2 regions of the Stenotrophomonas tuberculopleuritidis genome follow, and region 1 is predicted to be linked to the other one. Evidence: predicted binding sites of a transcription regulator. Region 1 holds the regulator's gene; the other holds the start of a gene.
What was found. Region 1 encodes FliA, which starts transcription of late flagellar genes. Its sites were predicted from a motif close to TAAAGTTTNNCNNNCNNNGGCCGATAA; they were not measured.
Positions count from the first base shown of each region.

Region 2: the regulator FliA is predicted to act here: its motif matches at 12,116-12,142, upstream of Q5Z10_RS19820 (GGDEF domain-containing protein).

Region 1 is NZ_CP130831.1:2,264,051-2,279,174, forward strand. Features, by position in the region: gene Q5Z10_RS10675 (chemotaxis protein CheA) at 1-1,447, opposite strand, end outside; gene Q5Z10_RS10680 (response regulator) at 1,493-1,858, opposite strand; gene Q5Z10_RS10685 (STAS domain-containing protein) at 1,855-2,163, opposite strand; gene Q5Z10_RS10690 (chemotaxis protein CheW) at 2,286-3,581, opposite strand; gene Q5Z10_RS10695 (ParA family protein) at 3,578-4,360, opposite strand; gene motD (flagellar motor protein MotD) at 4,365-5,378, opposite strand; gene Q5Z10_RS10705 (flagellar motor protein) at 5,380-6,120, opposite strand; gene Q5Z10_RS10710 (chemotaxis protein CheA) at 6,247-8,076, opposite strand; gene Q5Z10_RS10715 (protein phosphatase CheZ) at 8,079-8,684, opposite strand; gene cheY (chemotaxis response regulator CheY) at 8,684-9,076, opposite strand; gene Q5Z10_RS10725 (RNA polymerase sigma factor FliA) at 9,134-9,877, opposite strand; gene Q5Z10_RS10730 (MinD/ParA family ATP-binding protein) at 9,874-10,761, opposite strand; gene flhF (flagellar biosynthesis GTPase FlhF) at 10,748-12,397, opposite strand; gene flhA (flagellar biosynthesis protein FlhA) at 12,543-14,642, opposite strand; gene flhB (flagellar biosynthesis protein FlhB) at 14,639-15,124, opposite strand, start outside.
Region 2 is NZ_CP130831.1:4,324,522-4,339,645, forward strand. Features, by position in the region: gene hppD (4-hydroxyphenylpyruvate dioxygenase) at 1-784, opposite strand, end outside; gene Q5Z10_RS19760 (MarR family winged helix-turn-helix transcriptional regulator) at 914-1,408, shown strand; gene Q5Z10_RS19765 (hypothetical protein) at 1,446-2,585, opposite strand; gene Q5Z10_RS19770 (thioredoxin family protein) at 2,758-3,363, opposite strand; gene Q5Z10_RS19775 (peptide MFS transporter) at 3,383-4,882, opposite strand; gene Q5Z10_RS19780 (tryptophan 2,3-dioxygenase) at 5,064-5,939, opposite strand; gene pdhA (pyruvate dehydrogenase (acetyl-transferring) E1 component subunit alpha) at 6,265-7,347, shown strand; gene Q5Z10_RS19790 (alpha-ketoacid dehydrogenase subunit beta) at 7,340-8,407, shown strand; gene Q5Z10_RS19795 (SH3 domain-containing protein) at 8,409-8,762, shown strand; gene Q5Z10_RS19800 (dihydrolipoamide acetyltransferase family protein) at 8,759-10,144, shown strand; gene Q5Z10_RS19805 (VOC family protein) at 10,262-10,648, opposite strand; gene Q5Z10_RS19810 (helix-turn-helix transcriptional regulator) at 10,731-11,438, opposite strand; gene Q5Z10_RS19815 (NAD-dependent epimerase/dehydratase family protein) at 11,438-12,073, opposite strand; gene Q5Z10_RS19820 (GGDEF domain-containing protein) at 12,179-13,717, shown strand; gene Q5Z10_RS19825 (DUF808 domain-containing protein) at 13,790-14,716, opposite strand; gene Q5Z10_RS19830 (ABC1 kinase family protein) at 14,920-15,124, shown strand, end outside.

The DNA of each region.
Region 1 (15,124 bases):
CGCGGCCGGAGAGATCGGTGACCGCATCGGCGGTGGAGAAGCCGGGCTGGAAGATCAGGTCCCAGACCTGCGAATCGGTCGGGTTGTCCGGCACCGCCAGGCCGCGTTCGTGGGCCTTGGCCAGGATCTTCTCGCGGTTCAGGCCGCGGCCGTCATCGCTGACTTCAATGACGATGTGACCGCCCTGGTGCGACGCGGCCAGGGTGATCGTGCCGGTCTCGTCCTTGCCGGCGTCGCGACGCACGTCCGGCATTTCCAGGCCATGGTCGATCGAGTTGCGCACCAGGTGGACCAGCGGGTCGGCGATCTTTTCGATCAGGCCCTTGTCCAGTTCGGTGCCTTCGCCGATGGTGCGCAGGCGCACCTGCTTGCCGAGGCGGCCGGACAGGTCGCGGACCAGGCGCGGGAAGCGGCGGAACACCGCGTCCACCGGCAGCATGCGCACGCCGATCACCGCTTCCTGCAGGTCGCGGGTATTGCGTTCCAGCTGGTCCAGGCCGGCGAACAGGCTTTCGGCATGGACCGGGTCCAGCGCGTGCGAGACCTGCTTGAGCATGGCCTGGGTGATGACCAGTTCGCCGACCAGGTTGATCAGCGCATCGACCTTGTCGACGCTGACGCGGATGGAGGTTTCTGCTTCGGCGCTGGCGCCGCTGCCAGGGGCCGGCGCGGCTGCCGGCGCGGCTGTGATCGGGGCGGGCGCGGCGGCAACCGGGGCCTGGGTGGCCAGGCTCGGCGGCGCCGCCGGACGGATGTCCAGTTCGCAATCGTCCAGCACCCAGGCAAAGGTGTCTTCGATCTTGCTGCGCGGGACCTTGCCGACCAGGCCAAGGTCCCATGCCAGGTGTGCTTCGAGCGGGTCGAGCTGGGCGAAGCCCGGCAGGCGTTCCATGCGTGCGGCCACCTGCAGCGAACCCAGGTGTTCCAGTTCACGGATGATGCGCAGCGGATCGTTGCCGCTCATGAACAGCGACGGCGCCGGGGTGAAGCCGATCTGCCACGCTTCCGGGGTGTCGTCCACCTTGATGGCGGCCGCCGCCGGCGCGCTGCTGGCGGCCTGGCCGGACAGCACCGCTTCCAGCCGTGCCTTCACTGCTGCGACGGCGGCGGGGTCGGCGGCCTGGCCGTGCTCGGCCTCGCGCAGCAGGGCGCGCAGCACGTCCACCGAGGACAGCATCGCGTCCACCGCCGCGCTCTCCAGCGCACGCTTGCCGGCGCGCAGCTCATCCAGCAGCGTTTCCAGCACGTGGGTCAGGCCGGCGATGGCATCGAAGCCGAAGGTGCCGGCGCCGCCCTTGATGGAGTGGGCGGCACGGAACACCGAATTGATGATCTCCGCGTCCTGCTGCCCCGATTCCAGGGCCAGCAGGCCAGCCTCCATGGCGTCGAGGCCTTCGCGGCTCTCCTCGAAGAAAGTGGCGTGGAAGCGTTGCAGGTCCATGCTCATGGCAGTGGCGATCCGGAAGCGAAGAGGGGGAACAGTGCGAGGCGATCAGCCCAGCACTTTCTGCACGGTGGCGACCAGCTGTTCGGGATTGAACGGCTTGACCAGCCAGCCGGTGGCGCCGGCGGCCTTGCCTTCGGACTTCTTGTCCGCTGCCGACTCGGTGGTCAGCATCAGCATCGGCGTGAACTTGTAGTCCGGCAGCTGGCGCAGTTCGCGGATCAGCGCGATGCCGTCCATGTTCGGCATGTTGACGTCGGTGACCACCGCATTGAAGCGCTGGCCCTTGGCACGACCGAGCGCGACCGCGCCGTCTTCAGCTTCTTCGACGGCAAAACCGGCCGAGGTGAGGGCGAAGGAAACCATCTGGCGCATCGACGCCGAATCGTCCACCACCAAGATACGTGCGCTCATGCAGCGTTCTCCACAGATTTCAGGTTGTCATGGGGTACGTCCAGGCCCAGGGCCTGGGTGACGCCCAACAGGCGTGCAGCGTCACGGAAGGTTGCAGTGCAACCGTGGAAGCCGGTGCCCAGGCCTGCCTCGCGGCGGGCCTGTACGAAGGCACACAGCACCTGCACGCTGGCGGTGTGGATGCGACCGACCTGGCTTGCATCCAGGGTCAGCTCGCCTGCTTCCGCCACCAGGGGCGAAAGGCGGTTCTTGAGCTCGGTGCTGCTCTCGATGCCGAGATCCTCACCCAGTTCGACAGTGCTCATCGTTGCTCCGGACAAACGGTTCCGACATTCATAACGGCAGCGGGGGCGGGTTCTTTAGGGCTGTATCGGTCGCCGGGCGGGGGAGCCCATCGTGGCCAGGCGTGGAAGAGCGGTCGGCGGCCTCAGCCCAGCAGCTGGGTGGCATCGAGCAGGATCATGGGGCGCTGGCTGATCCGGGCGACGCCGCGGAACAGTTCATTGGAGATCTGGCAGATGCGCGCGGTATCGGGCGGTTCGATCTGCGAGTCGGTGAGGTTGGCGACATCCTCCACGGCCGACACGCGCAGGCCGAGGGTCTCGCCGTCCTCTTCCAGCACCACGATGCGGGTCTGCGCGTCGTCGGCGGCCGAGGCGGCGCCCAGATGCAAGCCCAGGTCCATCACCGGCACCACCTGGCCACGCAGGTTCATGATGCCGAGCATGGCTGGCGCGGTACCGCGCAGCGGCAGCAGCGGTACCGGCAGCACGACTTCCTGCACCTTCAGCAGTTCCAGTGCATAGGCCTGGCTGCCGCAGCGCAGGCGCAGCCAACGCGAGGTGCGCTCGCTGGCACGGCGGCTCTGCGGGTGCGGGCTGCTGGCCGGTTGATGCGCCTGGGCCTGCAGTTCCTGCCAGGTGCCAGGGCGGTTTGCCGCCGGTGCATCCACGGCCACCCGCGGCGGCGGCGCCACCGCGGCGCGTGCCGCAGGCGCCGGAGCGGCTGCGGCGACCCGGGCGATCGGTGCCGCCGGCGGAGGGACCACATCGCCGACGGCGGCGGCCTCGAACGCCGCCTGCAGCCCGGGGCTGTCGGTGTGCGCGAGGCTTTCGGCGGCGTCGGTCTCGTAGATCACCTCGTCCGGCAGGTCATCCCAGGTGGGTTCGGGTGCGGGCGCGGTTGCGGTTGGGGTTGCGTCCGCCGGGCATGGCCCGGCGCCACCGGCGGTGTCGAAGGCGGCATCGGCGGAGACGGTGCCGGTCTCGTAGATGACGTCGGCGGGCAGGTCGTCCCAGGTCGGTTCGCGTTCGGCGGTTGCGGTTGCGGTTGCGTCCGCCGGGCATGGCCCGGCGCTACCGGCGGTGTCGAAGGCGGCATCGAGTTCGGGGGCGACGGTGCCGGTCTCGTAGATGACGTCGGCCGGCAGGTCGTCCCAGGTGGGTTCGGGTGCGGCGGCGGTTGCGGTTGCGGTTGCGTCCGCCGGGCATGGCCCGGCGCTACCGGCGGTGTCGAAGGCCGCATCGGCGGCGACGGTGCCGGTCTCGTAGATGACCTCGGCGGGGAGGTCGTCCCAGGTCGGTTCGCGTTCTGCGGCGGTCGCGTCTGCGTCCGCCGGGCGGGGCGCGGTGGCGGCGGGCGCGGCGTCGCTGCGGGGCGCCGACGCGATCGCGTCGCCGAGCAGTTCGTCGAGGTAATCGTCGAGCAGGCCGGTGCTGTTCATGCGGCCTGCTCCAGCACGCGCGCGTCTTCGCCGAGGATCCAGTTCAGCGCACGCCGGTAGGCCGCGAGGCCGCGGCCGGGATAGTCCTCGCCGAGGCTGGGCAGGGTCAGGCCGGCAGCATTGCTGATGCGGGTGTCGATCGGGATCGCGTCTTCCCAGACGCGGCTGCCGTGCCGGTCCTGCATCGCGCGCAGCGATTCGTTGCCGGTACGGGTGCGGCGGTCGAACAGGGTGGGCAGGATCGAGATCGGCAGCGGACGGCGGCGCGAACGCTCGACCATTTCACCGGTGCGCACCATGCCATCCAGGCCATGCAGGGCCAGCGGCTCGGCCTGGGTCGGGATGATCAGGCGGTCGGCAGCGGCCAGCGCGTTGATCATCAACAGGCCCAGGGTCGGTGCACAGTCCAGCAGGATGTAGTCGTGCCGGTCCTGGTGGCGGGTCAGGGCGTTCTGCAGGGCCAGGCCGAGACCCGGCTGGTTGGCGCTGCGCCGTTCCAGCGTGGCCAGCGCGGACTGCGCGCACACGTAGTCCAGCCCGCCGATGCGGCTGGCGTGGCTGAGCGTGGAGAGATCGGCCGGCGGCGCGCCGAACAGCTCCAGCACGCCGCTGGGCGGCGGCTCGATCGGCACGCCGAAGGCGCGGGTCAGCGAGGCGTGCGGGTCGAGGTCGATCAGCAGCACGCGGTGGCCGAGCGCGGCCAAGCCGCGACCGAGGGCGAGGGTGGTGGTGGTCTTGCCGACTCCGCCCTTCTGGTTGGCGACTGCCCAGATGCGCATCGGATTACTCCTTCATTGCAGGGGGAACGGCGGCGCCGACGCGGCTGCCAGCCGGCACCGGCGGCAACTGCACCGGTGCGATGGGGGAAGCGGGACCGGCAGCCGGCGTTGCGGCCGGCTGTGCGGGGGCGGAGCCGGCAGCGCCGGTGGCGGCGTTCAGGCGCTCGCCCAGGGGATCGACTGCGTGGCTGGTGTCGGCCAGGATGATCACCATCACCCGCCGGTTGCGGTTGCGGCCCTGCGCGCTGTCGTTCTCTTCGCGCGGGCGGAACTGGCCGTAGCCGACCATCGCCAGCCGTGACGGCTGCAGGCCCTGGTCGGCGAACAGGTGCACCACGCTGGCGGCGCGCCCGGCCGACAGTTCCCAGTTGGACGGGAACGTCGCGGTGGCGATCGGGACGTTGTCGGTGTGGCCTTCCACGCGCACGCTGTTGGGCACGTCGCGCAGCACCCCGGCCAGGCTGGCCAGGGTCTGCCGCGCGTGTACGTCCAGCGCGGCCGAACCGGTCGGGAACAGGATGTCGCTGTTGATCTCCACCTCGATCCACAGCTCGGTGCGGCGCACGCTGATCATGCCGCGATCGATCAGCGGTGCCAGCGCGGCGGTCAGGCGGTCGGCGATGCTGTTGAGCTGGCGCTCGGCACGCGCGATCTGTTCCTGGTTGTGCACCGACACCGGCATGCGCATCTGCGAGGCCATCGACGGCAGCAGCGTGGGATCGTGCGATGGCGCCGGTGCCGAGGGGCCAATCTTGGTGCCGGACTTGATCACCGACGGGCTGTCCCATCCGCCGCCCTGCACCTGCTTGTTGCCCACCTGCACCGGGTTGATGGTGCGCGGTGCCCCCCCGAAGGCATCGGTGAGGGCGTCGGCCATGATCCGGTACTTGCCTTCGTTGACCGAGGAAATCGCGTACATGACCACGAAGAAGGCGAGCAGCAACGTCATCAGGTCGGCATAGGGGATGGCCCATGCCTCGTGATTGGCGTGCTCTTCGTGGTGCTTGCGGCGGGCCATGTCAGTGCAGGAAACCGGAGAGGTTGGTTTCGATGTTGCGCGGGTTCTCGCCCTGGGCGATCGAGATCAGGCCTTCGATGACCATCTCGCGGTCGCGGCTGTTGTGCGAGATCACGCTCTTGAGCTTTGCCGAGATCGGCAGGAACAGCAGATTGGCCGAGGCGATGCCATAGATGGTGGCGGTGAACGCCGCGGCGATGCCGTGGCCGAGCTTGCTCGGGTCGGCCAGGTTCTTCATCACCGCGATCAGGCCGAGCACGGCGCCGATGATGCCCAGCGTGGGCGCGTAGATGCCCATCGCCTCGAACACCTTGGCCCCGGCCTGGTCCTGGTGTTCCTGGCTGCTCAGCTCGATTTCCAGCATGTGCCGGATCGATTCGGGCTCCACGCCATCGACCAGCAGCTGCAGCCCCTTGCGCAGGAACGGGTCCTGCTGCGCCTCCACCTGTGCTTCCAGGCCCAGCAGGCCCTGGCGGCGGGCGATGTTGCTCCATTCCACGATCTGCTGGATCAGCTCGCGGCGGTCGCTGTGCGGCGGGCGCACGACCCAGCGCACGATCCTGAAGGCATGCTTGAACACCGCCGGGGCCGTGTGCAGCAGGATGGCGGCGATGGTGCCGACGATGACGATCACGAACGCAGCAGGCGACCACAGCGAGGCCAGGCCGGCGCCCTTGAGGATGCTGCCACCGACCAGCGAGGCCAGGGCGAGGAAAAGTCCAATGAGGCTGAGTCTATCCATGGGTCCGGTATCGGCGTGTATGAATGGGACTTGAGACACCGGTAGATCGCGTACAGACGGTGGTCACAGTTTTCGGGTCGCCGGCAAGGGCAACGCCAGGCAGCGCCGGGCCATGCCCGGCGGGATTCATCTCAGCCCGTCCACATCGAGGATCAGCGCCATGCGGCCGTCGCCGATCAGGGTGGCGCCGGCGTAGCCGCGCAGGCCGCGCAGCGCCTTCGGCAGCGGCTTGATGACCACTTCCTCGCGGCCGCGCACCTGGTCCACGACCAGGCCGAAACGCGCTTCACCGGCCTGCAGCACCACGATGGTCAGCAGCGACGAGGCGGCGGGCGTCACATCCAGCCATTGCCGCAGGTCCACCAGCGGCAGGGTGTGCGAGCGGCGGTCCAGCACGGCACGGCCGTCGAACCAGCCCAGCGAGGTGCGCGGCGCGTGCAGCACTTCCATCACGCGCGCCAGCGGCAGCGCGTAGACATCCTCGCCGGCCTGCACCAGCAGGGTGGGCAGGATCGCCAGGGTCAGCGGCACGCGGATCAGGAAGCGGCTGCCGCGGCCCAGTTCGGACTGGATCTGGATCTGGCCGCTCAGCTCGCGGATGCGCGACTGCACCACGTCCATGCCGACGCCACGGCCGGAGATGTCGGTGACCTGCGCCTTGGTCGAGAAGCCCGGCAGGAACACCAGGTGCAGGCATTCCTCGCTGCTCAGGCGGGCGGCCGCTTCCGGATCGATCAGGCCCTTCTCGCGCGCCTTCGCGCGCAGCTTTTCCGGATCGATGCCGGCGCCGTCATCCTGTACTTCGATGCTGACATAGTCGCCTTCCTGCTGCGCCGACAGGCGCACGTGGCCCATCCGCGGCTTGCCCTGCGCCTCGCGCAGGTCGGGCATTTCCACGCCATGGTCGATCGCGTTGCGTACCAGGTGCACCAGCGGGTCGGCCAGCGCTTCGACCAGATTGCGGTCGAGCTCGGTCTCGGCACCGATCAGCTCCAGGTCCACTTCCTTCTTGAGCGACCGCGCAACGTCGCGGGCCACCTTCGGGAACCGCGAGAACACCTTGCCGACCGGTTGCATGCGGGTCCGCATCACCGCCGACTGCAGCCGTGCGGTGGCGATGTCCAGGGTGGACACCGCACGATCCAGCTCTTCGTCGCGCAGGCGCGTGCGCAGGGTCTTCAGGCGGTTGCGGGACAGCACCAGCTCGCCGATCAGGTTGACGATGGCATCCAGGCGCTTGGTGTCCACGCGCACGGTGTGCTCGGCTTCGGCAACCGGCTTGTTGGCCGCCGGCCGCGCGGCCGCTGCCGCCGGCGCTGCAGGTCGCGGCGCCGCTGCGACCGGCGCCGGCGCAGGAACCGCGCTGGCGCCCGGGGCGGCGCCGCCGTGAAGCTGGTCGAGCAGGGCTTCGAACTCGTCCTCGCTGATCATGTCGTCGGCCTTCTTCGCCGCCGGCGCCACCGTGGTCGGCGCCTTGCCGCCATGCAACTGGTCGAGCAGGGCCTCGAATTCGTCGTCGGTGATCAGGTCGCCGGTGCCGGCCGCTGCCGGCGCCACCGCTGGCGCCGCCGCGGCGCCGCCCTGCACGTCGAACTGGGCGACCAGTTCCGGCGGGGCGTAGCCCGGTTCGCTGCCGGAGGACACCGCATCGAGCATCGACTGCAGGTAATCCAGCGATTGCTGGGCCGCATCGAAATGATGGGCCTGCAGCACGGCCTGGCCGGCGCGCGCGGCGCCCAGCGCCTCTTCGGCGGCGTGGCACAGTTCGACCATCGCGGTGATGCCGAGGAAGCCCGCGCCGCCCTTCAGCGTGTGGTATCCGCGGAAGACCGCGTTGAGCTGTTCGTTGTCCTGCGGTGCCTGTTCCAGCGACACCAGCTGTTCGCCGAGGCGATCCAGGATTTCCTGTGCCTCGATGATGAAATCGGCAGTGATGTCGTCGGCTACCGCGCCCATGGTTACAGCCCCAGATCCGACAACAGGTCGTCGGCGTCGTTCTGCGAGACCGCGTGGCGGTCCAGTCCCTTCAGTGCCGGCCCGGCCAGTTCCGGGGCGGTGCGATGCTGTTCCGGCGGCAGCCCGAGCGCGCCGAAACCTTCGTGCACGCGGCGGACAATGCCCACCACGCGGCGGATGATCTGCCCGGTCAGGTCCTGGTAGCTCTGGGTCAGGGCGATCTCGGTGAGGTTGTGGCGGATGCGCTCAAGCTGTGCATCCTGGCCCGGCTGCAGGCCATCGGCGCGCAGCTGCTCGGTCAGGCTGCGGCATTCCTCGGCCAGGTCCAGGGTGCGATGGGTGGCCTGTTCGGTCATTGCCACCACGTGATCCAGCCGTGCGCAGGCGTCGTCCAGTTCGCCGGCTTCGTCGGGCACGGTCGGCAGCTCGCCCAGGGCCTGGCCCAGTTCGCGCGCCAGCCGCGAAAGGCCGCTCATCATCGGCTGGGTGCGTGCCGCCACCAGACCGTCGATGCGCTGGCGCCAGGCCGCTTCGTCGCCGGATTCCAGCGCGTCCAGGGCTTCCTGCAGGCGCTGGGCGAGGGCATTCTTGTCGACCGTGGTATCCATCAGGCGCTGGCCGCCAGGCGTTCGAAGATCTTGCCCAGCTTTTCTTCCAGGGTCTGCGCGGTGAACGGCTTGATGATGTAGCCGTTCACGCCGTTCTGCGCGGCTTCGATGATCTGCTCGCGCTTGGCTTCGGCGGTGACCATCAGCACCGGCAGGGTCTTCAGCTTGGCATCGGCACGGATCGCCTTGAGCAGTTCGATGCCGGTCATCACCGGCATGTTCCAGTCGGTGACCACGAAGTCGAACGGCTGGCTCTGCAGCAACGACAGCGCGGCATGCCCGTCCTCGGCTTCGGCGGTGTTGGTGAAGCCCAGATCGCCCAGCAGGTTCTTGACGATACGACGCATGGTCGAGAAATCGTCGACGATCAGGATGCGCATGTTCTTGTTCAAAGCAGAGTTCCTTTGTTGTTCAGCTCTCGAGCCCGGCGTCGGCCATCTCGAGCATGTTCATTGTTCAAGGCCGGCATCGGCGGCCTCGAAAATCTTCAACCGGCCACGCAGGCGCAGCACTGCCTGGCCGTGGATCTGGCAGACCCGCGATTCGCTCACCCCGAGCACGGCACCGATCTCCTTCAGGTTCAGTTCCTGCTCGTAATAGAGCGACAGCACCAGCTGCTCGCGCTCGGGCAGGTGGCCGATGGCCTTGCCCAGCTCGCGACCGAACTCGCCGCGCTCCAGCACCTGCTGCGGGGTCGGGCCGCCCTGGGCGACGGTATCCAGCTCGCCCTGGTCTTCGATGCGCGATTCCAGGCTCAGTACCTGGCCGCGCGAGGCATCCTCCATCAGCCGCAGGTACTCCGGCAGCGGCATGTCCATGGCTGCGGCCACCTCGGTCGCGCTGGCGGCGCGCCCGGTGCTCTGCTCCAGCCGGCGGATGGTCGCTGCCGCATCGCGGGCGCGACGGTGCACCGAACGCGGCACCCAGTCGCCACGGCGGATCTCGTCGATCATCGAACCGCGGATGCGGATCGACGCATAGGTCTCGAACGAGGCGCCCTGGTCGGCGTCGTAACTGCGCGAGGCTTCGATCAGGCCCATCATGCCGGCCTGGATCAGATCGTCCACCTCGACACTGGCCGGCAGTCGTGCGGCCAGGTGGTGGGCGATGCGCCGCACCAGGTCCGAATGCTGGGCGATGACCTCGTTCGCCGCCGAGCGCTGGACTTCCCTGTACTGGGCGGCGCCTTTCATGCGGCCACCCCACGCTGCTTGAGAATGCGTTCGAGGAAGAACTCGACGCCACCACGGGGTTCGGTCGGGGCCTGCCAGCGGGCGGTGCGGCGGGCGATCTCGGTGATCGCCAGCGCGGCCGGGCTGGACGGGTAGGCCTTCACCACCGGCTGCTGGCGCTGCACCGACAGGCGCAGCCAGTCATCCTGCGGCACGCAGCCCAGGTAGTTCAGCGAGACATCGGCCAGGAACTTCTCGCAGACGCGGGTCAGCTTCTCATACAGCACGCGCCCTTCGTTGGGGTCGCGCACCATGTTGGCCACCACCTGGATGCGGTCCACGCCGCGTTCGCGCGACAGCACCTTGATCAGCGCGTAGGCGTCGGTGATCGAGGCCGGCTCGTCGCAGACCACCACCACGGTGTCCTGCGCGGCCTGGCAGAAGGTCAGCACGCCGTCATTGATGCCGGCGGCGGTGTCCACCACCATGATGTCCAGCTCGCGTTCCAGTTCGGAGAACACGTTGACCAGGCCGACGTGCTCGGCCGGGGCCAGTTCGGCCATGTGCCGGCGACCGGACGCGGCCGGCACCACCAGCACGCCGTTGGGGCCCTCGATGATCACATCGTCCAGGCTGCAGCGTCCGGCGACCAGGTCGGCCAGGGTGTTGGTGGGGTTCAGGCCCAGGATCACATCGATGTTGGCCAGGCCCAGGTCGGCGTCGAGCAGCAGCGTGCGCTTGCCCATGCCGGCCAGCGCCACGGCCAGGTTGGCCGACACGTTGGTCTTGCCCACGCCGCCCTTGCCGCCGGTCACGGCGATCGTGCGCACAGGGCCCAGCGGCTCGCTGCGGGTGGCCGACAGCGGGAAGGTGGTGGTCAGCTTGGCGTACTCACGCGACGGCATGGTTCAACTCCGGGTTGCAGGGCATATCGGCCGCGCGGCGCAAATCTTCAAGGCGAAGTACAAGATTGGCTGCACTGGCGCGGTGCAGGTCGTCCGGGACGTCCTGGCCGTCGGTCACCCAGGTGATCGGCAGCTTGTGGTCCACCGCCACCGACAGGGCGTTGCCGAAGCGGCCGGTCTCGTCCAGCTTGCTCAGCACCAGGCCCTGCAGGTTGGCCGCGCCGAAGCGGCGCACCACCTCGTCCATGTCGCCGAAGCTGGTGTTGGCCGGCAGTACCAGCAGGGTGCGGACCTGGCGGGCCGCGCGCAGCCACTGCAGCTGGGCAGCCAGCGCGCGGTCGCGCGGGCCGAGGCCGGCGGTGTCGATCAGCACCAGCTTGTAGTCCTTCAGGCGTTCCAGCAGCTGGTCCAGGTCGGTGCCGCTGTTGGCCTCGTGCACCGCGATGCCGAGCTGGCGGCCGTAACCGTACAGCTGTTCGCGGGCGCCGATGCGCAGGGTATCGGTGGTGACCAGCGCGACATCGCGGGCGGCATGGGCTTCGGCGAAGCGCGAGGCCAGCTTGGCGATGGTGGTGGTCTTGCCGGCACCGGTGGGGCCGACCAGGGCGATGACGCCGCCTTCTTCCATCGGATCGACCGGCGCGATCGGCAGCTTGCGCGAGATCAGCCCCAGCATCAGGCCGCGGCCACGGTGGGCCTCGGTCTCCGGCGGAATCTGCATGGCCACGTCGCGGGCGATGCCGGCGTCGAAGCCGTACTCGTCCATCAGGTCCAGCGCGGTGGCGCGCACCGGGCAGCCACGCAGGCGCTCGTCGGTGAAGCGGTTCATCTCGCGCTCGATCACCTGGCGCATGCCGGCCACTTCCTGGCGCAGGTGGCGGATCTCGGCGTCATCCGGCGCGACCAGGGTCAATGCGGGGGCCACGGCCAGGGCCGGCAGCGGCGCCGGCGCGGCCTCGACCGCAGCGGCGGCGACCGTGGCGGCAGCGACCGGCACCGTCTCCAGGTCCGGCGCCGGCGCAGCAGCGGCTGCCATGGCCATCGGCAACGGCGGCGGTGCAGCGGCGATCGGTGCGGCGGTGTCTTCCAGCGGCGGATCGATCTGGAAACGGGCGCGGTTGATAGCGGCCGGCGCGACCGTCGCAGCGGCGGCCGGCGGGGCCACGATGGCCTCGGCGAACGGCGCGAAGATCTGTTCGGGCAGCGTCGATTCATTGACGGCGGCGCGGGCCAGGGTGGCGGCAAAGCCGGTGCTGCCGCGGGTCGGCACGATCTCGTCGGCGCTGTCCAGGGTGCGGCCGGTGGCGCCCACCGCGGCGCGGGCGAGGGCGGCGACCGCCGACGTGGTCGCGGCGACCGGCTCGGCGGCGGGGGTGCTGCTGCGGCGGCGGGTGACGGCAGCGATCACGGCATCGGCAGCGGTGCGCGGCTTCGGCGGCGGCGGCGGGGCCACCTCGCGGCGCGAGGCTTCCAGGGCGCGCTGCACGGCGCTCTCATCGTAGTTGGCGGCAGCGACGATCTCGATGCCTTCCTCGATCCGGCGGTTGGACAGGATCACGGCGTCGGGGCCGTGCTCCTTGCGCACCAGGTTCATGGCCGAACGCATGTCGGCGGCGACGAATCGTTTGATTTTCATGCTGTGGTCACGGGACGAAGTCGGCGGAGTGGCGGTCGGAGAACGCGGGTGGTCGGTGGTCTGCACGGTTCGGGTTCCCCTTGGAATCTGTCGGTTGCTGCGTTGTGGAGGTGGTGTCTGTTTTCTGGCGCGTCGGGAGGCGGCGTCAGCTGATCGTTCCGACCAGCTTCAGGCGCTTGTCTTCCGGCACCTCGCTGTAGGCCAGGACCGACAGCGACGGGACGCTGTGGCGGACCAGGCGGGCCAGCGCGGAACGCACCGGGCCCGGCACCAGCACCACCGCCGGCTCGTTCCTGGCTTCCTGCTTGCTGACACATTCGGCCAGGCTCTGGTGCAGTCGCTCAGCGAGTCCGGGTTCCAGCGCGGCGCCGTTGCCCTGCGTGGACTCCTGCAAGACACGTTCCAATTGCGGGTTGAGGGTGAACACCGGCAGCTCCGCCGACATTCCGGCGATCTCCTGCACGATGAAGCGGCCCAGCGCGGTGCGCACCGCCGCGGTCAGCGTGGCCGGGTCCTGGCTGTGCGCGGCGTGTTCGACCAGCGCCTCGGCGATCTTGCGCAGCTGGCGGATCGGAATGCGCTCGATCAGCAGGTTCTGCAGGACGCGCACCACCGCCGACAGCGGCAGCGCCTTGGGCGTCAGATCTTCGACGAGCTTGGGGGCACTCTTGGCCAGGTTGGCCAGCAGGTGCTGCACTTCCTCGTGGCCCAGCAGTTCCGGGGCATGCTCGCGGATCAGGTGCGACAGATGGGTGGCAACCACCGTGGCCGGGTCGACCACGGTGTAGCCCATGGTTTCCGCCTGGGCACGCTGGTGCGGCTGGATCCAGGTGGCGTCCAGGCCGAAGGCCGGGTCCTTGCCGGCGATGCCTTCCAGCGGGCCGAGCGCGCTGCCCGGGTCCAGCGCCAGTTCGCGGTCCGGATGGATGTCGGCGGTGGCCACCGGCACGCCATGCACCAGCACCCGGTAGCCATTGGCCGGCAGTTCCAGGTTGTCGCGGATGTGCACAGAAGGAATCAGGAAGCCTACGTCCTGGGTCAGCTTGCGGCGCACGCCCTTGATGCGTGCCATCAGCTCGCCGCCCTGGTTGCTGTCCACCAGCGGAATCAGCCGATAGCCCACTTCCAGGCCCAGCGGGTCGACCGGGCGCAGTTCGTCCCAGCTCAGTTCGGCGGTGGCCGCCGGCGCGGCGGGGCGGCCCAGCGCATTCAATGCAGCGGCGTCATTGGCGGCTGCATCGGCAGCCGGCGCCTGGCCCTTGCGGTACAGCTTCCAGGCGATGAAACCGAGGATCGCCGCCAGCGTCAGGAAAGCGACGTTGGGCATGCCCGGCACCAGGCCGACCAGGCCCAGGATGCCGGCGGTGATGGCCAGCGCGCGGTACTGGCCGAACACCTGGCCGGTCATGGCCTGGGCCATGTCCTGCGAGCGCGAGGCGCGGGTGACCAGCATCGCCACGGCGCTGGACACCAGCAGGGCAGGCAGCTGCGCCACCAGGCCGTCACCGATGGACAGCAGGGTATAGGTGGCGGCGGCATCGCCGAACGGCATGCCATGCTGCAGCACGCCCACGGCCAGGCCGCCGAGCATGTTGATGAACAGGATCAGGATGCCGGCGATGGCGTCGCCGCGGATGAACTTGCTGGCGCCGTCCATCGCGCCGTAGAAGTCGGCTTCCTCGCGGACTTCCTCGCGGCGAAGCTTGGCTTCCTCACGCGTCAGCAGGCCGGCGTTGAGATCGGCGTCGATCGCCATCTGCTTGCCGGGCATGGCGTCCAGGATGAAGCGCGCGGTCACTTCCGAGACGCGGCCGGCGCCCTTGGTGATGACCACGAAGTTGATGATGGTGAGGATCGCGAACACCACGATGCCGACCGCGTAGTTGCCGCCGATCACGAACTCGCCGAAGGCGGCGATGACCTTGCCGGCCGCGTCGTGGCCGTTCTGGCCATTGAGCAGGATGACGCGGGTCGAGGCCACGTTCAGCGCCAGCCGCAGCATCGTGGTGATCAGCAGCACGATCGGGAAGATGGTGAAGTCCAGCGGCCGTTTCACGTACACCACCGCCAGCAGCACCATCAGCGAGATGGCGATGTTGAAGGTGAACAGCGCATCCAGCACCGGTGCGGCCAGCGGCACCACGACCATCGCCAGCAGCGCCAGCACGATCAGCGGGGCGCCAAGACCCTGGCGGATCATCTCCAGCGCACGGCGGGTGTTGAACGCGGGGGCCTGCGCGCTCATGGGCGGCCCCCATTGCCGAATTCATCCACGGCGATCTGCGGTGCGGACGGCATCGGGCCGCTCCGCCAGCTGCGCAGCTGGTAGACGTAGGACAGGACCTGGGCGACGGCTGAATACAGTCTCACGGGGATTTCCTTGCCGAGTTGGCCTTCCCGATACAAGGCGCGTGCCAAAGGCGGGGCGGAGACGATGGCGACCTTGTTGCCGTCGGCCACTTCACGGATGCGCAGCGCGGTTTCATCCACCCCCAGCGCCACCACGGTCGGGGCGTTCATGGCCCCGCCCTCGTACTTCAGGGCCACCGCGTAGTGGGTGGGGTTGACCACCACCACGTCGGCGCTGGGCACCGCCTCCATCATCCGGCGGTTGGCCATCTGCTGCTGCAGCTGGCGGATGCGGCCCTTCACCTCGGGGCTGCCTTCACTTTCCTTCATTTCCCGGCGCAGCTCTTCACGGGTCATCTTCAGCTTGCGCATCCAGTT
Region 2 (15,124 bases), 2.1 Mb from region 1:
AGCAGGCGATGTGCTGGATGCCCTCGCCCTTGTACGCATCCAGGTACTCGTTGATCTGGCTCTTCGGGTCCGACGATTCGTTCAGCGGGATGCGCACGATGCCGTCCGGCGCGGTCATCGCCTTGGACACCAGGCCGGTCTTCAGGCCCTTGATGTCGAAGTAGCGGATCTCGCGGAAGTTGAACAGGCGCTCGTAGTAATCCGACCACTGCTGCATGTTGCCGAAGTACAGGTTGTGGGTCAGGTGGTCGATGAAGGTCAGGCCGAAGCCCTTCGGGTGGCGCTCGGCGCCGGCGATCAGTTCGTAGTCGCCGTCGTAGATGCTGCCCGAGGCGCCGTAGCGATCGACCAGGTACAGCATGCAGTCGCCGATGCCCTTGATGACCGGGGCGTCCACGGCCTTGCTGTCCGGCTTGAAGGCGATGGCTTCGGCACCGTTGCCCAGCGCGGTCTGGAAGACCTCCTGGCCCGGCTTCTGGAAGCGGATGGCGAAGCCGCAGGCACACGGGCCGTGCTTCTCGGCGAAGTCGGCGGCGAACGAATCGGGGTCTTCATTGACCAGGAAGTTGACGTCGCCCTGGCGATAGACGGTAATCGGACGCTGCTTGTGCCTGAGCACCGCGCTGAAGCCCATCTTGCGGAAGTACTCGTGCAGCTCCTGGCCACGGCCGGCCGGGGCAGCGAATTCGACGAACTCGAAGCCGTCGATGCCCATCGGGTTCTCAAAGGTGGTGACCTGCATGCCGGGGTTGGGATGCGCGGCGGACGGGACTGCGGTATTCATGGCATGGCTCCGAATCGGTGCCGCATCGGCACGAACCAGGTGCGGGCGGTAAGGGACCACGCGAGAATGCGGGGTCCGGCCCCCATACTTATAGTTACACTTGAAACCACCAGCAAGGTGCACCGCAACATGAGCCCCGCCGATCCCGTTTCCACCCGCCTGCGTGCCTCGCACGTCCTGCTCGACCTGGAACAGTTCCTGCCGTACCGGCTGAGCGTGCTGTCCAACCGGGTCAGCGGCAACATCGCCAAGCTGTACGGCGACCGCTATGGCCTGGCCATTCCGGAATGGCGGGTGATCACCATCCTGGCGCTGTACCCGGGCTCATCGGCCAGCGAGGTGTCCGACCGCACGGCGATGGACAAGGTGGCGGTCAGCCGCGCCGTGGCCCGCCTGCTGGAGCGGGGCTTCATCAAGCGCGAGACCCATGGCGACGACCGCCGTCGCTCGGTGCTGGCGCTGTCGGCGGCCGGCTTCGAGGTCTACGAGACCATCGCGCCGATGGTGATCGAGATCACCCGCAAGCTGATGTCGGTGCTGAGCGAGGAAGAGGAGCAGGTGCTGGAGAAGCTGATCCTGCGCCTGGCCGGCGATGGTCTGGAACGGATGGGCGAAGGGGTGTGAGGGGTTATCCACGCGTGGCGTGGATGGCGCTCCGGCGTCAACTCAGGTGCTTTCGCCGTGCATGGATCCACGGCACCGCCAGCGCGGCGATGGCTCCGCCGGCGAAGCCGAGCGAGGCGGCAACGGTGGCGGCTTCGACCGCGCCCGGCAGTGCCAGCGCCGCGGTCACCAGCAGCAGCGACGGCAGGCCGACAAAGGTGCCAAGGAAGAACGTCCAGCGCGGCGACCAGGTGTTGAGCTGCAGCAGGCTGACCGGCTGCCAGACTTCGGACGACGCCTCTTCGGCGATCTTCGCCACGACCTTGCCCAGGTCCACTTCCGGCAACAGCCTGCCCGGCCGCGCGGCGGCGATCGCCTCGGCCACCGCCTCCACCGGCGGGAAACCGCCCGGCCACGCCACCGGCGCGGGGACGCCATAGGCGGTCAGCAGCGGCACGCTCAGCCACGGCGCCACCAGCGGGCGCAGCCTGCGGCGGCCGTGCACGCACCAGATCTGCGGCTGGCCATGCGCAGTGACGCTGTACAGCGCCAGTTCCGCCGCTGGCGGATACCCCAGCATGGTGACCCGGGCGGCCAGACTGTCCTGCGCCATCGCGCGCAGGAAGCCGGGGCGGCTGCGCCCTTCCTGCATCCAGGCCAGGCCCAGTGCTCCGACCAGGTAGGCCTCGGCGACATCCTTGCTGCCCGCGCTGGCACGGTCATCGCTGGCCAGGTACCACGCCAGTGATTTGGGCTCGCCCACGTCCTTGGCGCCCCAACGGCTGTCATCGCCCAGCACGTGGCGCACCGGCAGCCGCGCCGGTGCGGTTTCGCCGCGCTCGCCCGGCTGCAGGAACGGCAGCACGCCCTGGACGAAAGCAGGCAGATCGATCGCGCGCACGCCGTTGCCTTGCCACTCCGGCGGCAGCAGGCCGCTCAGCTGGCCCTCGGCGGCGAGGTGGTCCAGCCTCGCCTTCTGCTCCACCAGCTTCTGCACCGCGCCCTTCAGCACGACGTTGTCCGGCAGTGCGATCTGCGGCAGGCGGTGGCGCGGCGGTGCCAGTTCAACCGTGTCCTCGCCGGTGCCGGCGTCATCCAGCAGGGCCTCCTGCGGCGGCAGGGTCACGCCATCGCCTGCCCCGCCCTCGGCCAGGTCGCTGGCAGGTTCAGGCAATCGTTCGGCATGGTCGCTGTGCATGGGCGTTCCGGTAGGTTGCATCGACGAGGCGTCGACTCAGGTCCTTGCCGGTAGCGGCGCGCCCACGCTGAAGTTGAGACGCAGATGCAGAGAATGTGACGGTCCGCGCAGTAGATCCGCGCCACACGTGGATGCCACCTGTGATCAGTGCCGGCCAGCGCCTGGCAGCACCCTATTCCGGCTTGTCCGGTGCCCACTGCTTGAGGAAGGCGAGCACGCGCGTGCGCTGCACGGTGGTGCCCTTGCGCAGGTCCGCGCCGGCCTGTGGGGCCAGCAGGGTGCCATCGGCATCCAGCACCAGCAGGTGCGGGGGCTCGCCGGCAAGCGGCGGGAACTGGCCAAGGAAGGCGGCGTTGGGATTGTCGGGGCTGGCGTTGACCTTCACCCAGACGTAGTGCGCATCGCGGAAGCGGCGCAGGTCACCGTCGCCTTCGACGGTCTCGTCCAGCGCATGGCAGGGCTCGCAGGCGGCGTGGCCCACCTCCAGCAGGATGCGCTTCTTGCCGCGCTGGGCTTCGACCTTGGCGGTTTCCAGGTCGGCAGCGGCATCGCGGGCCGGGTCGAACTGTGCGCCGAGGCCGGCGATGGCGGCGATGTCCGCCGCCACCGGGGTGTTGCCCGAGGCCACCGGTTCGCTGGGGTCAGCGACCGGTGGCTCGGTGGGTCGGGTATCCAGAGGCTGCGTCGGCTCGGCCGCGGCAGGCGGTTGCGGTTGGGAACAGGCGCCGATCAGCGCCGCACAGACCACCACCACTGCACCACCGAGCTTGTTGCGCATGCCAGCTACCCTCTCTTCATCATTTGACGCCGTGCATCAGCTTGTTGATCAGCGGGGCGATCAGGAACAGCACCACGCCGGAGCCGATCAGGGCCCAGAACCCGAAGGTATACCCCTTCAGGGCCGACTCGACCGTCATGCCGCCTTCACCACTGACCACGCCGGCGAAGATGCCCGACAGGTTGTTGCCGATGCCGGTGGACAGGAACCAGCCGCCCATGCCGAAGCCGACCAGGCGCACCGGAGCCAGCTTGGTCACCATCGACAGGCCGATCGGCGACAGGCACAGCTCACCCACCGACTGGATGACGTAGACCATGAACAGGGTCCAGAACGGAATCTTGCCGTCCACGACCATCTGCGACAGGGCGAACATCAACAGCGCGAAGGCGGCGCCGTTGAACAGCAGGCCCAGGCCGAACTTGCGCGGGATGGACGGATTGGCGCGGCCCATGGCCACCCAGATCCAGGCGATGATCGGTGCCAGGGTGATGATGGCCACCGAGTTGACCGACTGGAACCACGCGGTCGGGAAGGTCCAGTCACCGAACTGGCGGTTGACGATGTTCTCGGCCAGGAAGGTGAACGAGCTGCCGGCCTGTTCGAAGAACATCCAGAACATCACGTTGAAGGCGAAGATGATCAGCATCGCGATCACGCGGTCGCGCTGCACCTTGCCCTCGCGGATGCCTTCGACCAGCAGCAGGATGGCCAGGGCGGTGAACATCGCCCCCAGGATCCAGGCCAGCGCGGTGGCGCCGGTGGCCAGCAGGAAGTAGGCCACCGGGATGGCGACCACGGCACCGACCAGCACCATGATGATGCGGCCGAAACCTTCAGCGCCGGCCGGCGGTGCACCGATGCCCTTCAGGCCGGCACGGCCGATGTAGAACCACACCAGCGAGATCAGCATGCCCACGCCGGAGGCGATGAACACGACCTTGTACGACGGCATCTCCGGGGTCCCGAAGACCTTGCGGGCCAGGTACTCGGTCAGCACCGGGGCGATCATCGCGCCGATGTTGATGCCCATGTAGAAGATGGTGAAGCCCGAGTCGCGGCGCTCATCCTTCAGGCCGTACAGCTTGCCGACCATGGTCGAGATGTTGGGCTTGAACAGGCCGTTGCCGACGATGATCGTGGCCAGGCCGAGCTTGAAGATGTGCTCCTGCGGCAGCGAGATCATGAACAGGCCGGCGGCCATGATGATCGCGCCGGTCAGGATCGAGCGCTGGTAGCCCAGCACGCGGTCGGCCACGTAGCCGCCGAAGATCGCCGCGGCGTAGACCAGGGCCAGATAGGCACCGTAGATGCGGCTGGCGTCGCCTTCACCGGCCGCGCTGCCGTTGTAGAACTGGGCAACGATGTACAGCACCAGCGCCCAACGGATGCCGTAGAACGCAAAGCGCTCCCAGAACTCGGTCATGAACAGCATCCACAGCGGGCGCGGGTGGCCCAGCGTGGTCTTGAAGTCCGGCAGCGCCGGCTCCGGGGTGTTCGCAGTGGCGTTTACGCTCATGCGGGTTTCCTGGTTCGGTGGATGACGAGCACGTCCGATGTGCAGTTGAAGCAACGCGCGAGGATCACCGACTTGTGGCGTTCACGTCAAATACACGCCGTCTGAGGCAGGTGCCGGCCTGCTCGCTGAACTTGCATCTGAAACGATCCAGACGGCCGTCGGCGGCCAAGCTGAATGGGAGTCAGGCCTGATCTGCCGGGGGGGCGGCCTGCAGGCTGGTGCGTACCTGGAACAGTTCGGGGAAGAAGGTCAGTTCCAGCGCCTTGGCCAGGAAGCCGACGCCGGACGAGCCACCGGTGCCGCGTTTGAAGCCGATCACCCGCATCACCGTGCGCATGTGGCGGAAGCGCCACAGCTGGAAGGCGGTCTCCAGGTCCACCAGGTCTTCGCACAGCGCGTACTCGCGCCAGTAGCGGTCAGTGTCCTGGTAGATGCGCTCGAACACCGGCTGCAGTGCGTCGTCGGCCACATGCGGCTGGGTCCAGTCGTGGGCCTCGTACACCGCCGGCACGGCGTGGCCGAAACGGGCCAGGTACTTCAGGAACTCCTCGTACAGGCTGGGCGCCTCCAGCACCACGCGCAGCTGCGCCTGGCCGGCCGGGTCGTGCTCGAACACCTGCAGCATCTGCGCGTTCTTGTTGCCCAGCAGGAACTCGATGTAGCGGTACTGCAGCGACTGGAAGCCGGAGGACGGGCCCAGCACGTCGCGGAAGCCCATGTACTCGGACGGGGTCAGCGTTTCCAGCACCGACCACTGCTCGGTCAACTGGCGCAGCACCTGCTTGCTGCGCGCCAGCACCTTGCGGCACTGCCAGACTTCGTCGCGCTGCAGGAAACCGATCGCCGCGCCCAGTTCGTGGCCCAGCAGCTTCAGCCACAGCTCCGAGGTCTGGTGCTGGATGATGAAGAGCATCTCATCGTGGTGCGGCGGGTTGGACAGCGGCTGCTGCGCGCTGAGCAGCTGGTCCAGCCGCAGGTAGCCGCCGTAGGTCAGCCGCCCCTGCAGATCGGTGTGGATGCCGGCTTCGAGATCGCGTTGGTTGTTGTCGACGGACATGGGCGGGACCAGATCGGGGGCGGCAAGGGTAGCGCGTTGCCGCCCCGCTGGCAGCCGCAGCGACCGTACCGGGGCGTGCGGAACCCCTTGTGGAACGTGGCTTGCGCGTGGAACCGTCTGCGCCGTTGCACTGGCGCTCAGGACCGGGGCCTTTGTGATGCTTTGCAGCAACCGCTGAATACGTTGAAGTTATTGGCGCCCGGCACGGGAAACGGGGTACAAGGGGGGCTGGCCGTGCTGCGCCGCAGGACGGCTTTCCCGTACGCATTCCTTAACATGGCGATTCATATCATTTGTAACTTCTCTGTCGAAGGTGCAGTACGCAATGACGGTTGCCGCTGAGTTCAAGATCGAATACCTGCAGTACCTGGACACGGACGGCACGCTCGTCCGCGATGACCTGCCCGATGCCCTGCGCGATCCGCGCGCGCTGCTGCCGATGTTCAAGCAGATGCTGTTCGTGCGCGTGTTCGACGGCAAGTCGATCGCGTTGCAGCGCACCGGCAAGCTGGGTACCTATGCTGCCTGCCTCGGCCATGAAGCCGCGCACGTGGGCATCGGCGCTGCGATGCAGAAGGACGACGTGTTCGCACCGTCCTACCGCGAATACGGCGCGATGTTCATGCGCGGCGTGCGCCCGCACGACGTGCTGATGTACTGGGGCGGCGACGAGCGCGGCAACGACTACGGCGGCAATGCGGCCAAGGACTTCCCGTTCTGCGTGCCGATTTCCACCCAGTGCCTGCATGCCGCGGGCGCCGCGCTGAAGTTCAAGCTCAACAAGGAGCCGCAGATCGCGGTGGCCGTGTGCGGCGATGGCGGCAGCTCCAAGACCGACTTCTACGCGGCACTGAATTCGGCCGGCGCCTACAAGCTGCCGCTGATCCTGTGCATCGTCAACAACGGTTGGGCCATCTCGGTTCCGCGTTCGGCCCAGACCGGTGCCGAGACGCTGGCACAGAAGGGCCTGGCCGGCGGCCTGCACTGCCTGCAGGTGGACGGCAACGACCTGATCGCGGTGATGGCGGCCATGCTGCAGGCCCGCGAACGCGCGCTGGCCGGCGACGGCGGCACCGTGCTGGAACTGATGACCTACCGCCTGTCCGACCACACCACCGCCGATGACGCGCGCCGCTACCGCGACGACGCCGAAGTGAAGGATGCCTGGCTGCGCGAGCCGATGCTGCGCCTGCGCAAGTACCTGACCAACGCCGGGGTGTGGAGCGAGGAAGAGGAAGCCGCCTGGACCGCCGAATGTGGCAAGCGCGTGGACGAGGAAGTGAACCTGTACCTCAACACACCGGTGCAGCCGGTCGAGGCGATGTTCGATTTCCTCTATGCCGACCCGCCGCAGGACCTGCTGGCCCAGCGTGCCCAGGCGATCGCCCTGGAGCAGCGCCATGGATGAGATCAAGAACGGCGCGCCCGGCGCGCACACCAACGCCGCCGACAGCGCTGCCGTCGCGCGCGGAGAACAGAACATGACCGCCACCCCGATCACCCTCATCGAAGCCATCACCCAGGCATTGGCCTGGGAGCTGGAGCACGACCCGTCGGTGCTGGTGCTGGGCGAGGACGTGGGCGTCAACGGCGGCGTGTTCCGCGCCACCGCCGGCCTGCAGCAGCGCTTCGGCGCCGAGCGCATCCTCGACACCCCGCTGGATGAAACCACCATCGCCGGCCTCACCATCGGCCTGGCCGCGCAGGGCATGAAGCCGGTGGCCGAAGCCCAGTTCGATGGCTTCATGTACCCGATGGTCGACCATATCGTCTGCCATGCCGCACGCCTGCGTTACCGCACCCGTGGCCGCCTGCACTGCCCGATGGTGCTGCGCGTGCCGTGGGGCGGCGGCATCCGTGCGCCGGAACACCACAGCGAAGCCAACGAAGCCATCTTCACCAACGTACCGGGCCTGCGCGTGGTGCTGCCGTCGTCGCCGCAGCGCGCCTACGGCCTGCTGCTGGCCGCGATCCGCGAGCCGGATCCGGTGATCTACATGGAGCCCAAGCGCATCTACCGGCAGTACAAGGAAGTGGTGGTCAACGACGGCGAAGCGCTGCCGCTGGATGTCTGCTTCGTGCTGCGCGACGGCACCGACGTGACCCTGGTGACCTGGGGCGCACAGGTGAAGGAAGCGCTGGAAGCGGCCGACAAGCTGGCCGGTGAAGGCATCAGCGCCGAAGTCATCGACGTGGCCACGCTGCGTCCGCTGGACTTCGCCACCATCGCCGAATCGGTGGCCAAGACCGGCCGCTGCGTGATCGTGCAGGAGGCGCCGAAGACGGCGGGCTTCGGCGCCGAGATCGCTGCGCGCCTGGCCGAGGAATCGATCTACGACCTGCTGGCCCCGGTCGAGCGCGTGACCGGCTACGACACCCACATTCCGCTGTTCCGCCTGGAGATGAAGTATCTGCCGAGCGTGGAGCGGATCGTGGCGGCGGCCAAGCGCGCGGTGGCGGCGGGCTGACATGCGGGCCCGCCTTCTCGGGGCTTACCGCAGCCAGTATTCCAACCCGCTCCGGTTCCGCACCGGCCAGATCGTCGAAGTCGGTGTACGTGACGAGGAATGGCCGGCGTTTGCCTGGGTACGCACCAGCGATGGGCGTGCCGGCTGGGCACCGGTAGCGTGGTTGCAGCCGCTGGACGAAGGTCGCGCAGAAGCCCTGTGCGACTACGACGCCCGCGAGCTGGATGTGGAAAACGGCGAGATGGTCAAGCTTCATCACGAACACGGCGGATGGTGGTGGTCCGAGCGCGCCAATGGCGCGACGGGCTGGCTGCCGGCCCGCGAACTGGAACTGCTGGAAGAGAACTGCACATGAGCCAGACCAAGAACTTCAACCTGCCCGACCTGGGCGAAGGCCTGCCGGACGCAACCATCGTTGAATGGTTCGTCAAGGAAGGCGACGTGATCATGCTGGATGCGCCGCTGGTGTCGATGGAGACCGCCAAGGCCGTCGTCGAGGTGCCCTCGCCGTTCTCCGGCAAGGTGCTGAAGCTGTCCGGCGCAGCCGGTGACATCATCCCGACCGGCTCGGTGCTGGCCAGCTTCGAACTGGACCCGAACCTGCCGCAGCGCGCCGATGGCCAGGACACCGGCCACAGCCACGGCCATGCGGCACCGGCCGCGGCACCCACCCCGCCGCCACTGCCCAGCGCGGCCGCCCCGGTGGCCACCGAAGAGGCCAAGCCGGCCGCTGCCGAGCGTGATGACGCCGGTACCGTGGTCGGCGCGATGCAGAGCTCCAACGCCGTGCATGCCGAACAGGCCGTGGCTGTGGGCGGCGTCAAGGCGGTGCCGGCGGTGCGAGCCACCGCGCGCAAGCTGGGCGTGGACCTCAGCCGCGTGCGCGCCACCGGTGCCGACGGCGCGGTGACCATGGCCGACGTCAAGCAGGCGGCGGCGGATGGCAGTGCCAGGATCGGCGCCGCTCCGGCTCCGGCCGCTGCGGCCCATGCCGCGCCGGCCCCGGCACAGGTGCCGGCTCCGGTGCAGGGCGAAGCGCGCACCCCGCTGTCTGCCGCCGGCAAGCCGATGCGTACCCAGCCGCCGGGCGTGGTCGCCAAGGGCCAGCCGGAACCGCTGAAGGGCGTGCGCCGCAACATGGCGCGGGTGATGGCCGATGCGCACAGCAAGGTCGTGCCGACCACGCTGAACGACGACGCCGACATCCACGCCTGGCTGCCGGGCAACGATGTCACCGCGCGCCTGGTGCGTTCGATCGTGGTCGCCGCACAGAAGGTGCCGGCGATGAACGCCTGGTTCGACGGTGAAGCGCTGACCCGCACCCTGCATGCGCAGGTGGACATCGGCATCGCCGTGGACACCGACGACGGCCTGTTCGTGCCGGCGCTGCGCAACGCCGACATGCTCGACGCACGCGGCATCCGCGAAGGCGTCAACCGACTGCGCGAGCAGGTGGAATCGCGTTCGATCGCCGCCTCGGAACTGAGCGGCTACACCATCTCGCTGTCCAACTTCGGCATGTTCGCCGGCCGCTACGCGACCCCGGTCGTGGTGCCGCCGTGCGTGGCCATCGTCGGTGCCGGCCGTGCCCGCCACCAGATGACTCCGGTGATGGGCGGCGTGGAAGCGCACAAGGTGATCCCGCTGTCGGTCACCTTCGACCACCGCGCGGCCACCGGCGGTGAAGCGGCACGCTTCCTGCGCGCGATGATGGACGACCTGGCACTGGCCAGCTGATCGGTGGCTGCCAACCGTGGGTTGGCACCTGATCTGGAAGAACGCCGGGCACTGCCCGGCGTTTTTTTTCGCCACGGTGGAGCCGCGCCATGCTCGGCCCTGCAAAGATGCGTGCGATCAGCCGCGCGCAACCATGCCCTCGGCGCGGCTGTAGACACGCAGCCGGTGGCCATCCGGATCGGCACCGACGAAGGTGTGGCCGAACGCCAACGTCACCGGCGCCTGCAGGATCTGCACGCCGAGTGCGTGCCACGCATCGTGCATCTGCTGTACGGCGTCGGGATTGGCGACCACCATCGCCAGTTCGGCGGCGCCGGCCTGCGCAGACACCGGTGGCTGCACGTCGTCGCGCTGCCACAGGCCCAGTGCAGCGCCATCGCCGAGCAGGAACAGGGCAAAGCCGGGCGACTGTTCGACCGGCGCTTTGCCGAGGATGCCGCTGTAGAAGGTGACGCTGGCGGCGACGTCATGTACGTACTGCAGCAGGGTGCTGGGCGTGAACATGGGGAAGCTCCGTTGTTGGGAGCGTTCATGGTGGTATGGCCTTGCTGACAGATTCTGTCAGTAGCGGCGAGCAGCCTCGGCGCTACGAGCGATCCAGCCAGTCGGGCGCGATGCCCTGCGCCTTCTGCCAGCGCCGCAGCAGGGTGGCGCGCGGCACCAGGTAGCGATCCTGCAGCACACGCACCTGGCGGATGCGGTCCAGGCGGAAATGACGGAAGTCCTCGCGGCGCTCGCACCACGCCGCCAGCATCGGCACGTCATCGAAGTAGCCCAGCGCGAACGGCCAGACGATGCGCGCACTACGCTGGCCCTGTGCATCCTGGTAGCCGAACTGCAGGCGCAGCTGCGCACCCACGGCCTCACGCACGGCGCGCAGCCGCGCGGCGGGAACCCTGGCCGCAGCGCGCGAAGGGCCCACGCGCAGGCCACTGTCACGCAGCGCTTCGCGACGCGCGGCCGGCAATACGTGCGCGATGCGCGCCAACGCATCACGTGCGGCCTCGGCCAGTGCCGGCTCGGTGCGTGCCGCAACCCAGCGCAGGCCCAGCACCAAGGCATCGATCTCTGCGGGTGGCAGGGTCATCGGCGGCAAGGTATCGCTGGGTGCCAGCTGGTAGCCGACGCCGGCCTCGCCGCGCAGATCGGCGCCCTGCTCACGCAGGGTTTCGATATCGCGGTACAGCGTGCGCAGGCTGATACCCAGGGCATCGGCCAGCGCCTGTCCCGCCACCGGCCGCCGATGGCGGCGCAGCAGCTGCAGCAGCTGGGTCAGGCGCAGCGCACGCGACATCAGCCGACCAGATTCCGCGAGGGCACCACGTGCTCGCCCGGCGCAGGTGCCAGCGCGGCATCCACCAGCGCGGCGGCAATGCACTCGGCCGGATTGATCCGCCAGGCCCGTGGCAGCACCGGGTCCAACGCGCCCAGCACCTTCAGCGCGAACGCTTCACCACGTCGCACCTGCTGGCGATGCCCGCCGATCAGGCCGGGCCGCACGAGGGTGAGCGAGGCGAATTCCAGCGCGCGCAGGTCGCACTCCAGCTCGCCTTTCACCCGGCTGTAGAACACCGCCGAATGCGGGTTGGCGCCCGCTGCGGAGTTCAGCACGAAAGCCCTCGCGCCCTGGGTACGCGCCATGCGGGCGAACGCCAACGGGTAGTCGTGGTCGATCCGGTAGAACGCCTCGCGACTGCCGGCCTGGGCCATGGTGCTGCCCAGCGCGCAGATGACCGCGTCCACCTGCGCCCAGTCCGGCGCTTCGGGCAACGCGTCGAAGGACAGCACGGGCGCGTGCAGCCTGGCATCGCGCAGCTCCAGCGGCCGCCGCGTGGGCGCCACCACGGCGCGGCAGCGCGGGTCCTCCAGCAGCATCGGCAGCGCCAGCCCCCCGACCATCCCGGTCGCGCCCAGCAACATCACACGCATACCCACCCTCACTGCGGCATTCTGTGGCCCCATGCTATCCGTTCAAGCCGTGCGCGGCCGCGCCGATATGCTGGAACCAGCCCCTGCCACCCCGGGATTCGCTTCATGACGGACCAGCCTGACCATCGCCCTGCCCCCGGCACCGCCCTTGGGCCGCCGGCGCGCGTGCGCGCGGTGGCCGATGATGGGCTGGGTGACCGCGTGGTCCTGCAGGGCGGCGGCGGCGTGGCGCTGCAGCAGCTGTTCGCCGGCGCCGACGCGCCCGAGCCGCTGCTGGCCGCATTCGCCAACGGCATGGCGACCCTGCCCGGCGAACTGGGCGACATGGGTGACCGCCTGCAGTCGGCGCAGGCCAGCGCCGACTGGCCGCGCTATGGCCGGGCCATGCGGCAGCTGATCGACAAGTACATCCGCACCATCGAGCAGCATTCGCCCGACGGCCAGCCCGACAGCCTGCGCCTGTCCGAGCAGCTGCGGCTGCTGCTGGGCGGCGCGGTGGTCGCCCTGCTGCAGCACGATCCCGATCTGCGCGAGCAGGCGCAGCTGCTGGCCGGGCGCCTGCGCCAGTGGCAGCCCGGCGCGGCGCTGGAGCCGATCGAACAGGGCGTGCGCGAACTCGGCCACCAGATCGGCGTGCGTGCCGAGAGCTGGCAGGAGCAGCAGGCGCTGCTGCTGGAGCTGTTCGCGCTGCTGCTGGAGAACGTCAGCGAACTGCTGGACGACCGCAGCTGGCTGCAGGGCCAGATCGCGGCGGTGCGCCAGCTGCTGGCCGGGCCGCTGGAGGCCGAATCGGTCGAGCGCACCCGTGCCGAACTGCGCGAAGTGATCTACAGGCAGGGCCTGCTGCGGCAGGGCATCGATGAATCCAAGGCGGCCATGCGCGGCCTGATGGGCGAGTTCATCGAGCGCATGGACGGCATGGCCGCCAGTACCGGCGAGTACCATGACCGCATCGGCAGCTATGCGCTGCGGCTGCGTGAATCGCGCAGCATTGCCGACCTCAACCATCTGCTGCAGGAAGTGATGCAGGACACCGGCAAGGTGCAGCTGCAGGCGGCACAGGCCCGCGACCACCTGGCGGCGGCGCGGCAGGAGGTGGAACAGGCCGAGCAGCGCATCACCGTGCTGGAACAGGAACTGCGTGCGGCCGGCGACCTGGCCCGCATCGACCCGCTGACCCAGGCGCTGAACCGACGTGGCCTGGATGAACTGCTGCAGCGTGAACTGGCCCGCGCCGCACGCCACAACGCACCGCTGGGGGTGGCGATGATTGATCTGGATGATTTCCACCAGACCAACGACCACCATGGCCATGCCGGTGGCGATGCACTGCTGCAGCACCTGGTGGCGGTATGCAAGCTGCTGCTGCGCGCCACCGATGGCATCGCGCGCCTGGGCGGTGACGAGTTCGTGCTGGTACTGCCGGAAACCCCGGGCGCCGACAGCATGGCCACCGTGCAGCGCCTGCAGCGTTCGCTGGCGCACCGCGTACTGACCGTGCAGGACCGGCGCGTGCCGGTGCACTTCAGCGCGGGCCTGGCGCAATGGCAGCCCGGCGATGATGCACAGAGCCTGCTGCGGCGCGCCGATGATGCGCTGTACGAGGCCAAGCGCCACGGCAAGAACCGCGTGCAGGCGGGATGATGCGATCGGCCGGGCATGCCCGGCGCCGGCAGCGGGCGTTCGGCAGCGCCGGGCCGTGCCCGGCGGCCAATGTCACCGGCCGCGCAGCTTCTGGAACCCGGTCACCGCTGCCAGCACGATCGCGCCGGCAATGATGCCGACCACCATGTTGCCCAGCGCGCTGACCAGCCAGCCCCACTGGCCCTCGCCGCCCAGCGCCTGCACCGCGTGGTGCAGGGCCGGCACGTTGTGCACCAGGATGCCGCCACCGACCAGGAACATGGCCGCGGTGCCGGCCACCGACAGGAACTTCATCAGCCATGGCGCCGACACCAGCAGGGCACGCCCCACTGCCGCCAGCGCCGCGCCCTTGCGTGACAGGTACAGGCCGAGGTCGTCCAGCTTGACGATGCCAGCCACCAGGCCATAGACGAATACGGTCATTGCCAGTGCGATGACCACCAGCGTGCTGACCTGGTTGACGAACGTCGCAGTGGCCACGACGCCCAGCGAGAGCACGATGATCTCCGCCGACAGGATGAAATCGGTGCGGATCGCGCCCTTCACCTTGTCCTTCTCCCACGCAACCATGTCCACCTGCGCGTCGGCCAGGGCCTTGCGCCGTTCGGCCTGGTGTTCGGCATCTTCTTCGGCCGAATGCAGGAAGCGGTGCGCCAGCTTCTCCACGCCTTCGAAACACAGGAAGGCGCCGCCGATCATCATCAGCGGCACGATGAGCGGCACGTTCCAGCCGCGGCCGTGCAGCCAGGCCTCCAGCGCGCTGATCGCCAGCGCCGCCGGTACCAGGATCACCTTGTTGACCAGCGAACCCTTGGCCACCGCCCACACCACCGGCAGCTCGCGGTTGGCATTCACCCCGGTCACCTGCTGCGCGTTCAGCGCCAGGTCGTCGCCCAGCACGCCGGCGGTCTTCTTCGCGGCGACCTTGGTCAGGACCGAGACGTCGTCGAGCAGCGAGGCGATATCGTCGAGCAGGGCAAACAGGCTGGCACCGGCCATGGGGAATCCAGGAAAGGGAATGGGCAGATTCTGACCGATCCGGCGGGGGCTGCGGAAGATGGCGGGTTCACCGCGTGACGACCCTGCTGCAGGGACACTGGGGCTGCTACCCGTTCCGTTGCGCATGGGCCAGCGCTACCGGCATCGGCGTGGCCGCCGGGCATGGCCTGGCGCTGCCGGCCATCGTCTGCAAGGAGTTCCGCTTGAGCAATCCGCCCACCGCCGCTGGCAACCCTCAACTGGTGAAAGGCATGAACCGGCGCAGCCAGATCCTGCGCCTGCTGATGCGCTATCGCCATTCGGGGGTGTTTTCCGGCATGAACCTGGACGCGGCCGGCAGCCACAGCGATGTCCCGCCGGAAAGCAATCCCGAACAGTTCGTCAGCGACCTCGAAGCGCTCGGCCCTA